DNA from 3 places in the Paraliobacillus sp. X-1268 genome. Region 2 is predicted to be linked to each of the others. Evidence: predicted binding sites of a transcription regulator. Region 2 holds the regulator's gene; each other region holds the start of a gene.
What was found. Region 2 encodes LexA, which represses DNA repair genes until DNA is damaged. Its sites were predicted from a motif close to CGAACATATGTTCG; they were not measured.
Positions count from the first base shown of each region.

Region 1: the regulator LexA is predicted to act here: its motif matches at 2,289-2,302, upstream of uvrB (excinuclease ABC subunit UvrB).
Region 3: the regulator LexA is predicted to act here: its motif matches at 2,444-2,457, upstream of D2K62_RS12040 (YhjD family protein).

Region 1 covers NZ_QJSK01000006.1:36,820-41,119, forward strand. Annotated here, with positions in the region: gene uvrA (excinuclease ABC subunit UvrA) at 1-231, opposite strand, end outside; gene uvrB (excinuclease ABC subunit UvrB) at 238-2,220, opposite strand; gene D2K62_RS09690 (peptide chain release factor 3) at 2,380-3,966, opposite strand; gene D2K62_RS09695 (DEAD/DEAH box helicase) at 4,275-4,300, shown strand, end outside.
Region 2 covers NZ_QJSK01000001.1:335,888-340,187, reverse strand. Annotated here, with positions in the region: gene D2K62_RS01805 (YfhO family protein) at 1-1,029, shown strand, start outside; gene D2K62_RS01800 (N-acetylmuramoyl-L-alanine amidase) at 1,274-2,083, shown strand; gene lexA (transcriptional repressor LexA) at 2,125-2,757, opposite strand; gene D2K62_RS01790 (YneB family resolvase-like protein) at 3,050-3,715, shown strand; gene D2K62_RS01785 (DUF896 domain-containing protein) at 3,793-4,017, shown strand; gene tkt (transketolase) at 4,125-4,300, shown strand, end outside.
Region 3 covers NZ_QJSK01000010.1:34,650-38,949, reverse strand. Annotated here, with positions in the region: gene addB (helicase-exonuclease AddAB subunit AddB) at 1-924, opposite strand, end outside; gene lepB (signal peptidase I) at 1,022-1,576, opposite strand; gene D2K62_RS12045 (TVP38/TMEM64 family protein) at 1,646-2,254, opposite strand; gene D2K62_RS12040 (YhjD family protein) at 2,474-2,860, shown strand; gene D2K62_RS12035 (competence protein ComK) at 3,488-4,006, opposite strand; gene D2K62_RS12030 (DUF3939 domain-containing protein) at 4,200-4,300, shown strand, end outside.

The DNA of each region.
Region 1 (4,300 bases), on a different contig from region 2:
AGCATCAACATCTGGTTTTTCCATTTGTCCTAAAAATTGACGCGCATAGGAAGATAAAGACTCAACATAGCGTCGTTGTCCCTCAGCATATATCGTATCAAAAGCTAATGATGATTTCCCAGAACCTGATAGCCCTGTAAGCACAACTAATTTTTCTTTTGGAATTTCAATATCAACATTTTTTAAATTATGTGCACGTGCACCTTTAATGGTTATTGCTTTTTTAGCCATTGATTGTCACCCCTCCGCTTTCAGCTGTATAACGATATCACGTAACTCAGCAGCTTTTTCAAAGTTCAAGTCACGCGCAGCTTGTTTCATTTCTTTTTCCATATTTTCAATCAGTTTCTCAATTTCTTTCTTCGTCATCTTACTATAACTTGGTGCATCACCTTCATACTTCGCTGAATCTTCAGCAGCCATAGTTGCGCGTATAACGTCACGAACTTCTTTTTTGATTGTCGTAGGTACAATACCATGTTTTTCGTTATATGCTTGTTGTTTTTCACGACGTCGTTCTGTTTCCTCAATTGCCCGACTCATTGAATCTGTCATCCGATCCGCGTACATAATGACACGTCCATTTTCATTACGTGCTGCTCGTCCCATTGTTTGAATCAATGCTCGATCAGACCGCAAGAAACCTTCTTTATCAGCATCAAGAATAGCAACTAAAGATACTTCTGGAATATCAATACCTTCACGTAATAAGTTAATTCCAACAATGACATCAAACTTACCGACCCGTAGATCACGAATAACCTCAATCCGCTCTAATGTTTTAATTTCAGAATGCAAATAAGCAACCTTCATTCCTATCTCTTTTAGATAGTCGGTTAAATCCTCTGACATTTTTTTAGTTAACGTTGTAATGAGTACCCGTTCATCTAGTTTTATCCGTTTATTTATCTCGCCAATCAGATCATCTATTTGACCATCAATTGGGCGAACTTCCACTGGAGGATCTAGTAAACCTGTTGGACGAATAACTTGTTCTGTCATTTGAGGCGTGTGCTCTAATTCATATGGACCGGGAGTTGCCGAAACAAAGACCATTTGTTTCGCCTTCTCTTCAAACTCCTTAAATGTCAACGGACGGTTATCCATTGCAGATGGTAATCGGAATCCATGATCAACTAAAACTTGCTTTCTTGCTTGGTCACCATTAAACATTCCACGAACCTGTGGTAACGTTACATGTGACTCATCAACAACAATCATGAAATCATCTGGAAAATAATCAATTAACGTATATGGAGTTGAACCAGCTTCTCTCAATGTTAAATGACGAGAGTAGTTTTCAATCCCTGAACAGAAACCCATTTCCTCCATCATTTCCAAATCATAACGCGTCCGCTGTTCAATTCGCTGTGCTTCAAGTAATTTATTATTTTCACGGAAAAACGTTAGCTGTTCTTCCAATTCTTTTTCAATATTTTTCATAGCGACTTTTAATTTTTCTTCACCAGTAACAAAGTGGGAAGCAGGGAAAATAGCGATGTGTTCGCGATTACCAACAATTTCTCCAGTTAGCGCATCTACTTCTCGTATACGATCAACCTCATCACCAAAAAATTCAACTCGTATACAGTGTTCTTCTCGAGAAGCCGGAATAATTTCAACCGAATCTCCACGAACTCTGAATGTACCACGTTGGAAATCTATATCATTACGTGCATACTGAATATCGACTAATTCACGAAGTAATGCGTCTCGGTCTTTCTCCATTCCAACCCGAATGGATAATACTTGATTTCGGTATTCTTCAGGAGAACCTAAACCATAAATACACGATACACTTGCTACGATTAAAACATCTTTTCTTTCAAATAAGGCAGACGTTGCTGAGTGTCGTAATTTATCAATTTCATCATTAATACTTGCATCTTTCTCTATAAATGTATCCGTCGAAGGAACATATGCTTCAGGCTGATAATAATTATAATAACTAACAAAATATTCTACAGCATTATTAGGAAAAAACTCTTTGAATTCACTATATAGTTGTCCAGCAAGTGTTTTATTATGAGCAATGACTAACGTCGGTTTGTTTACTTCTGTAATAACATTAGACATCGTAAATGTCTTACCAGTTCCTGTTGCTCCAAGTAATGTCTGTTCACGTCTACCAGCATTAATTCCGGAAACTAATTCCTTAATTGCTGATGGCTGATCACCCTCGGGCTTATATTTCGACACTAACTCAAATTTATCTACCACGATGCACCCTCCGTTCTACTCTTCACTTATCTATGATACCACATTATACTACTTTTCAAACCAAAATGCGAACAAATATTCGTTTTATTCATATTTAAAAAGATATGTAACAAAAAGCTTGAGGTACAGTTACCCCAAGCTTCTTTACTACATTATCTTTTAATAAGATTGATCATACTGATTGACTTCAAACAAGTCAATTAACTCGATATCTTTATGTTTATCTTTAAACCAACGAAGAGCAAAATCATTCTTAAATAATACTAAAAATGTTCCTTCACGGTCTTTAACTAACAGGTTTCGATCGTCGAATAACGTCGTATCGACTTGTTCCTGGTTTAACCAGCGTGGTACTCGTTCACCGATAGATTCTAACGTTACTTCTACATTATACTCGTGTTTCATACGATGTTCAAATACTTGATACTGTAATTCACCAACAGCTCCGATAATGTAGCTTTCCATCGGATAACGTGTAAATAATTGAATTGCACCTTCTTGGACCAGTTGTTCTAAACCTTTTCTGAATTGTTTTGATTTCATTACGTTTTTTGCAGTTACTTGCTTAAATAACTCAGGTGGGAATTGTGGTAATTCATCATAAACAAAAGATTCTTTACCTTCTGTTAATGTATCACCTATTCGATATGCATTCGGATCATATATCCCGATAATATCACCTGCATAGGCAACTTCAACTGTATCACGAGTGGAAGCCACAAATTGTTGTGTTTGAGACAATTTGATTTGTTTACCTGTTCGTTCTAATCTAACACTCATTCCACGCTCAAACTTACCTGAACAAACCCGTAGGAATGCTACACGATCACGATGGGCTGGATTCATGTTTGCTTGGATCTTAAAGACAAATCCTGAAAAATCCGGGTTATCGGGACTAACTAATCCTTCTGTTGTCTTTCTAGGAACAGGTTTGGGAGCCATTTCGATAAACGTATCAAAAAAACTTTGCACACCAAACGGCGCTAAAGCACTACCGAAGAAAACTGGTGTTTGATCCCCACTCAAGACCGCATCTAATGAATAGTCATCTCCTGCTTCTTCAATTAATTCCAACTCATCTAATGTATCTTGATATGTTGGATTTTCCACAAGTGCCTTATTCTCTGGATTATCTAAATCTGCATAAGGAATAGTTGTTTCTGCTTCATTTCCATTATATTGTACAAACTGTTTATTTTGACGATCAAATATGCCTAAGAAACGCTTACCCATGCCAACAGGCCAATTCATTGGATATGTTTCGATTTCTAAAACTTCTTCAATTTGTTCTAAAAGTGCTAATGGTTCACGACCTTCACGATCCATTTTGTTGATGAAAGTGAAAATCGGAATACCACGCATTTTACAAACTTTAAATAATTTAATAGTTTGGGCTTCAATACCTTTTGTTGCATCAATAATCATCACAACACTATCTACAGCTGTTAATGTACGATACGTGTCTTCACTAAAATCCTCGTGACCCGGTGTATCTAATATATTAACTTTATAATCTTTATATGGAAAGTTCATCACACTGGACGTTACAGAAATTCCACGTTGTTTCTCAATTTCCATCCAGTCAGATGTAGCAAATTTACCTGATTTTTTTGCTTTTACAGTCCCTGCTTCTCGAATTAGGTTACCAAACAATAACAATTTCTCTGTTAATGTTGTTTTACCAGCATCAGGGTGTGATATGATCGCAAATGTTTTTCTCTTATTTACTTCTTCTTGCATTGTCATTTTATAAATCCCTTCCTATCTTTAATTTGATTCATTTATAAAACATGGATTACTAAGGGATTTCTACATCGGTATAATGCTCCTTCATCTAATGTATAAGTGCTTTTTAAATGTCTATTCACGTTAGTAAAAATAGCACGTTTTTTAGGATAAAGTCAACTATTTTCACGCCAAATGACTGCCCATTTTAATCAATTGATCCTTAAAATACAAATAAAAATTTTTATTCTTACAGTTTTTGACGACAATTATTTGTTATAATGAAAAGATATACTTTTGCTAATACAAGACAAGGTAGGGAAATAATTATGCGTACCTTTTTTTTAGAAACACA
Region 2 (4,300 bases):
AACGAACGCTTGATCGATCTTTATTTGAACGATCTAAATATTGACACAGGGAGGGAAAGTGTTAGTAGATATGCAACATTTGGTAATCGGGCGCACTTATATAGTTTATTTCAAGGAAAGTACATGATAAGGGAGAAGGAAAGCGAAGAGGGCGTACCATATGGATTTTCAAAAATACTTGAATCAAAGAACTATATCGTTTTAGAAAACAATAATGTATTGCCTTTTATTCGAACAACTAAAAATTTCTTTTCAGAAAAAGATGTCGAACAGGTTTCTGATTTAAGTAAAGAGTATGCGATGCTCGAAGGTGTAATTATACCCAACACGAAACAAACAAACGCAGAAATAGCACAAGACGCTAATCTTATCGACCAAACGAAAATCATGATGGTTGGTGCTTCTTATACGAATAACGTATTAACTGTTACTGAGGAAAATGGTGGTTTAGATATAGAAACAGATTCATTAACGTCTGCAGCAAAGGATCTGTACGTACACTTTCATTTAGAGAACACTGCAGTCGATCAAGGGTTTACATTAAAAGTAAACGATTATAAAACTGCACGAAAATCTAATCAATCTATTTATAAAACATATGATGATGAGCTAACAATCCGCGTAGATAATTCGAATAAAATTCGAATTAGACTACCTAAAGGAAAGTACATCTTAAGAGATTTAGAACTATATCAAACAGACTATGCCCGTTTGGAATATCAAAAAAACAAGGTATCAAATAATAGTACGTTAAAGTGGAAAGATAATCGAATATCCATAACTTTTAACAACGATAGAAATGATTATTTCATGATGCTACCTATTCCATTTGAAAAAGGGTGGCAAGTTAAAGTTAATAATAAAAAGCAAAAAATTGAGAAGGTTAACTATGCTTTTATTGGATTTCCCATAGACAAAGATGAAAACGAGATAGAATTACTCTATTATCCACCTTATTTTATACTATCGATTGTTTTATCGAGTTTTAGCCTACTCTTATCTATATTAATTTGCAGAAGAAACCAATAAGAGAAAAAGTCATATTTTGCGGTTGCCCGGGTAATATTTTCGGAAAGTCTTATATTAAATCAGTTGTTTTCTTATGGAATTTGTTATTAGAGGAATTCTAAGCACCAGTTTTAATGAGGATATAGGAATTAGTTGTTAGAATATTTAAGAAAAGAATATCTAAATTTAAGCCTCCGTTATGGAAGATCAGTCCACACGTAAAACCTTTTTATTTCATATAAAGGTAGTGAAGGAGGTTTGACAAATGACGAAAATTTTTATTGATCCTGGACATGGGGGAAATGATTCAGGTGCAAGTAGTAACGGGTTAGTAGAAAAGGATATAACATTAAATATTGCTCTAAAATTACAACAGATATTGAACGATTCTTATCAAAATGTCACCACACGTCTATCAAGAACAACAGATCAGTCAGTTTCCCTGACCAATCGAACAAACGCTGCGAATGATTGGAATGCCGATTACTATCTTTCCATTCACATTAACGCAGGTGGCGGTGTTGGTTTTGAAAGCTATATATGGAATGGTAATTTTGCTTCGAAATCTGAAACAGAACGATTGCGATCTACTATTCACGACGAAATTGTTGAAACGATTGGATGGCGTGATCGAGGTAAAAAAGAAGCGAATTTTCATGTGTTAAGAGAAACGACGATGCCAGCAATATTGACAGAAAATGGTTTTATAGATAATGATGCTGAAGCTGAAGAAATGAAAACGCCACAATGGATTGAACAAGTAGCACGTGCACATGCATCTGGTATCGCACAAGCATTTGAATTAGAAGAAGACTCGAATGCAGAAGAACCTGATACGTCATCTTTTTACCGAGTTGTTACAGGTTCGTTTCAATCCGAGAAAAATGCGAAGCAACGTAGATATGTTCTAAATAGGCATGGTTATAGTAGTTTTATAACGGAATTTAATGACCAAGGGCAAGTTTACTTCCGAGTGATTGTTGGGTCATTTCAAAACAGGTCCAATGCTGAAGGCCGTGTAGATGAATTAAATGAAATAGGGTTTGATTCATTTATTAGTACGTTCAACGGATAAAAGAAATCTCCACTATGTTTAAGTGGAGTTTTCTTTTATTGTTAATGGATATTTCTATATAAGCCTATTACTCTACCTAAAATGGAAACATTATCATATATGAGTGGTTCCATTGTTGCGTTTTCGGGTTGTAGACGAATATGGTCTTTTTCTTTGAAAAAGCGCTTAACTGTAGCCTCATTCTCATCTGTCATGGCGACTACAATTTCTCCATTTTGAGCGGTTTGCTGTTGTTTTACAATTACCATGTCACCATCTAATATACCTGCTTCGATCATACTTTCGCCTTCAATTACAAGTACAAAAATTGACTGATCGGTAGCATCTCCATGTGTAAGAGTTAAAGGTAGTGGGATGTATTCTTCAATGTTTTCAACAGCAGTAATGGGGATACCAGCAGTAACTTTCCCTATAACAGGTGCAAACGTTACTTCTCCTTTAGGAATACTAGAGTCATCAGCGGCATGTAATACTTCTATTGCTCTAGGTTTCGTTGGATCTCTACGTATGTATCCTTTTTTCTCTAGTCGAGCAAGGTGCCCATGTACGGTGGAACTTGATGCTAGACCAACAGCCCCGCCAATTTCTCTTACTGAAGGTGGATATCCTTTTGCTGCTACTTCATCTTTAATATAATCTAAGATTGCTTGTTGACGTTTTGAAATTTTCGTCATAATGATGCACCTCCGTACATATTTTATTAGTGAAAGTATAGCATGTTTATCACAAATACACAAACATAAGTTCTAAAAAAGACTTGACAGGAACAATCGTTCGGTTATAATAAAATACAGATGCGAACAATCGTTCTTAATATCAAAGGAGGAAACAAAATGTTTAATAAAATAACTAATATTACTATGGTGGATTTATTCTATTTCATTTCGTTCATTCTTACGTTAGGATTTATGTATATGGGTTTAGTTTCTAGTTAAAAAATATGTTTAAAATAGAAAGGTAGTTATCATGCGAGCGATTATATACTGTCGGGTAAGCACGGAAAAAGAAGAGCAGTCTTCTTCCTTACATAGACAAAAACAAGAATTGATAGAGTTAGCAGAAAAAGAACAAATGGAAGTCATCAGTATTATAGAAGAAAGGCAAAGTGGATATGAAATTGAACGAGATGGTATTTTATCCATATTAGAAAAATGTGCAACTGAAGCAGTGGATTGTCTATTAGTTCAAGATGAGACAAGACTAGGAAGAGGTAATACTAAAATTGCCTTATTCCATCAATTTTCTAAGTTAGGTGTGAAAATATATGCTTTATCCAATCAAGGAGAATTACAATTATCTGAATCTGATGCAATGGTTTTACAGATTGTAGGTGTTGTTGAAGAGTACCAACGTAAAATTCATAACATTAAAATAAAACGAGGGATGCAAAAAGCTATTAAAAATGGCTACGATCCAGCTAAAAACCTTCGTAACCGTGATCACGCAATTGGTCGCAATCGAATTGAATTTCCAATTGAAGAGGTAAAACGTTTGCGAGACAATCAATTAACTTTTGGTGAAATAGCGACTACGCTTCGTGGATTGGGTTTTCAAGTGTCCAAAGCAACAGTTCACCGAAGATACCAAGAATATGTATCGCTTGAATCTGAGCATACCTTTCATATAGAATGAATAGACAAGGAATCCATATTAAAGGATACTTGTCTTTTCTGTTTTCGAGAAAACTTTATACGTAAAGGAGAAGAATGATGTTAGCTAAAGATAAATTAGATCGTATTAATATGCTGGCTAAAAAGGCCAAACAAGAAGGGTTAACAAGTGAAGAAAAAGAAGAACAGCAAAAACTAAGACAAGAATATTTAAAAAATGTACGACAATCTTTTAAAAATGAATTCAAAGGGATGAAGATCATTGATCCTAATGGAGATGATGTCACTCCAGAAAAAGTGAAGAATTTGAGAAAAGAAAATTAAAAATAATTGAATATTCTTGAAGATAGTACTTGTTTATTATCCGTTTTCATTATAGGATATTAATTGTACGTACATATTTTCATAATTTTCGAAAGGGGATACAAAGTATGTCAAAACAAACTGAACAACGCTCTATTAACACGATTCGCACGCTATCTATTGATGCAATTGAAAATGCTAACTCTGGGCACCCAGGATTACCAATGGGGGCAGCACCAATGGCATATACATTATGGACTGACTTTATGGACCATAATCCGAAAAACTCTAGTTGGTTTAACCG
Region 3 (4,300 bases), on a different contig from region 2:
TTCAGCATGATAAGCAGGAGCAGGACGTTTATCGAAATATTTTTCTAAATGAGCAAAATAAGGGGCTATTTCTCCTTCTTTTGGCTTGACTAATTCAACTTTTTTTCTGAGTGCTAGATTATCTGCCATTTGATTTAATGTTTGATATGTCTCTTTTGTTTGAGAAAATAAATCAAATTGGGAGACTGTTTCATCTGTAGCCTGATCCATTGTTAATGTTACTGTTACATCGTCACTTTTTTTCATAATTGCTTCTAAAACCAATTGCTCTTGTGGCGTGAATCGATGAAAACCGTCTATATATACAACAGCATCTTCTAAAAAAGTTGTTTCTGCTATTTTCTCTGCCAATAAAGCTAATTGGTCTTCACTATCAATATACTTTCCATATAATACGTTTGATAACTTATCATAAATATAATGTAAATCCTCTAATTTTTGTTTAAGTCCTATTTCATTTGGTTCGAGATGGTGAAAACGATCCATTTCGCTTATTTGCACAGATAGCATGTCTGGTGTAATACAATAGCGTTTAAACTCCGTAATCATTGTTTCCATTTGATCAATAAAACCCTGTTTCTCAATTGACTTCTGAAACATTTGCCAATCAGTTGTCCGTTCTTCTATAATTTTCCGAAGTATCATCTGTACACCAATCGAACTAATAAATTGCTTCGTCGCACCACCAGTTTCCTGGAGAACACGCCAAGCAAGTCTAGAAAAACTAAAAACTTGTGCACGAATGCTTCCACTAACTGCTTCATCCTGTATTAATGCATATTCTTGTTGAAATGTCATTTGATCTGGAACTAAATATATAATTGCTGGGCCCATCGGGTCACTTTTTAACTTGTTTTTTATTTCAGCTAAGCATTGATTGCTCTTTGAAGTTGTTGCATTCCCTAATAGAAATCGTATTCCCATAATTTCTTCTCTCCTATCATTGGATCGACTAAATCTATTTTAACATGTCTGCCCCAAAAAAAAGAGTGTGGACACCTATTTGTGTCCACACTTTAACCTAATCTGTAAAATGAAATCCTACTTGGGAAACAGGCCAATACCGAATATCAACTTTTCCCACAACTGTCTCTTGATCAATAAAACCAAAATAACGACTATCCAAGCTATTCCCTCTATTATCGCCTAGTACAAATAGTTTCCCTTCAGGTACCTGATTTTCACCTGTTACTTCTTCTAAAGTAAAATCTTTTGTTAATGTTCCTGTTACTCGATCACGAAATGCCTGCAAATAAGCTTCTTCGACATATTCTTCGTTAATATACAATTTATCATCTTTTACTCTAATTTGATCTCCCGGTTCTCCAATTACCCGTTTCACATAATCTTCTTTATCATTTGCATGAAACACAATAACATCAAAACGGGACACATCTGAAAAATCATATAATACTTGATTTACCATAATTAAATTACCATCATACAATGTTGGCTCCATTGATTTTCCATCTACTACATAACTTGCAAATAAATAAGAACGAAAAAACATAGCAAAGATTACTGCAATTAAAATTGTTCGCAACACAATCCAACGATTCCATTTTTTTCGTTTCATCTGGATTCCTCCAAGGTATTACTTATACTATTATACCCAGGAGGTAGGAAATTTAATCCTTTTTCATTCCTATTTAGCGCCCATTTTTCCTCTTCTATGTAGGAATCTTTCAATAAATTTACCAAGTAACCAAAATAACGAAATACTAATACCTACTACAATGGCTTTAACAGGATTTTGCGCAAAAGATGCGATACTGCTGCCTACATAAGCAATAGAAAAAATCATAACTGTTTTCCCTAACAACACAGCTAGGACAAATTGATACATACTGATTTTTGACAAGGCAGCTACTGTATTAATAATAGCCGACGGAGAAAAAGGAAAGCACATCAATAAAAATAATGGACCGAATCCGTGACGTTCTAACCAATGCGTAACACGTTTAACTTGTTTATTATGACGTATCCAAACAAAAAAGCGTTTATCGCCTAACCTACGGACAATAAAGAATACAGCTATTGCCCCAGCACTTGCACCAGCCCAAGAAAGTAAAAACCCTTCTAATAAACCATAAGCTGCTGCATTCGTTATAACAAATACTACCAATGGAAGGAAAGGAAGAAATGCCTCAATGAACGGTAAAAGTAAACCAGGTAAAGGCCCAAAACTTTCATACGTTTTCAATAGCTGTTTTAAAAGTGTATCGAATTGATTATCTTCAATTAATTCTTGCATAGAATTTATATTCAAATTTATTGTATTAAATAAAATCATCGTTGACGGACTCCTCTATTGAAACAGTTACTTATACTTAGTTTACACTTTCTATCTTAATGTAAAACACCGATTTTTCCTATTATTTCGTTTTTTACCAATAAAGTTTTAAACTATCCATTTGAATTTCAATTAAATTAGGTTATAATAAGAACAAACGTTCTATAAAGGAGGGCAAAGATGCGCTATTTACATGATTCAGAATATGCATTAGGATCCCGGTTTTTATTCTTATCCATGGCAATTGTCGTCATACAAAAGGATTTAGTACAGATTGAAAAGGAAAAAGGATTTAAGATAAAAGAACCTTATTTGGAATTGCTTCAAAGAATGGAAAAAAGAGCTGTAGCAGAAAGACAGCAACTACGTAAATATATGGTACAGAAAAAGTTACAAGTAATTGCTTTGGAAAAAACGGATACCTTCTCATCCTATTTATACCTTTGCCAAGGACGAGAAGAGAAGCGGAATTACTTTAATCCTACCATTCGAAAAAATGTAGAAAAAATAATTCGTGAGTTGATGGAAAGCGTCCATACACCTTCAAACCATACACTAACAAGCTAATAATTATCCCCGTTTCACTAAATAATGAAGGAACCCATCATTAAATGAGTTCCTTCATTGTTTACATTTTAAATTAATCCTCTTTTCGCAAATATTGTTGCTTTTCAATATTCGAAATTGAGAGAAACTGTGACATAGATTCCTTACCCGCTCCACAATTGAAATGGGATCGCTTTCCGTGGGCACGACTTCAGCTAACTCGGATAAGCAAAAACCGCTTTCCGAGTGGATCTTCAGCCTGTGGGATTGCGATTACTCATCCCATCGAAAACATTTGCTGTTCCCACTGGAGTCTCACCCATTTCAATTGCTCCGCTGGATAGGTGTTAAAAGTGATATATTGTCTACTGGTCAGAATTTTTATTGTGCTTATGACAGTTGTTCACGTTATGCTGATTGATTGTAGCGTAGGACAGTCGACTCCTGCGGGAAAAGCAACAGCTGAAAATCCCGCAGGAAGCGCACTTTGCTTCCGAGGAAGTTGAAGCGTTGGGTCTGCGATTACTCGACCCATCGAAAAGACTTGCCCGCGGAAAGCGACTGACTGAAGCAAAAATCAACATGGCGGTTGTCTCGTAATTAAACTCATACGCAAGAAACATAAACAACTATCTTGATCAATCTGAATTAAGTAAGGACGAAAAAGTCATCATCTTTTCTTTTGTCTGGTCGTGGTGGAGTTGGGTTTATTCTTTTTTCTAGTAGGTAGCGGAATTGTGCTGTTCGTTGTAGTTGATTAATCATCGAGCCATAAGAAACTTCTAAGATGAGAGTCATACCATTCTTAAAAATAAATTCTGTCCCCCGATCTGGAGCTTTACGTATGCGGTCAATATGTGTGTGTGAAATCCATGAGCAATAAGGATTCTGAGGTGAAGAAGTAGGGAAAAAGTACATACCACTTGAAGGATCAATCGATATTGGTACTTTATGTTTAATTCCACAAACAGTACGTGCTCCTTCCTGCCTTCCTTTCAAACTACTACCAAAGTATTTACAAGCAGCATCAATTAACTTACAAGGTGATCCCTTAATATAATAGGGAGCATCCTCACTAATTTCTAACACTCTAGAAACATAAATACCATTCAATTTCTCTGCAATAATAGCTATAGTTACCGGATTAATTTCATAATCCTTCTCCATATTCATCCACTCCTTTATTCAATTTTGTTTAAGAATAATCTCAATTATTCAAAAACATAAATAGAATATACTACCAAAATGTAAATTTGTGTACTAAAATAGCCATTTGTACCTAAATTTGTCACATTTGTGTATCCAAAGCCTTCTTTTGTTATACTGAACATATAAATTATTAAGAGGAAGGAGTGAATTTATGTGGCATCTATTCAAAAAAAAACAGGCACAGGAACCTAAGAAAAAAAGACATTATCCAATCATAGATATTTCATTAGCAGAACTAAAACATGCCATCCA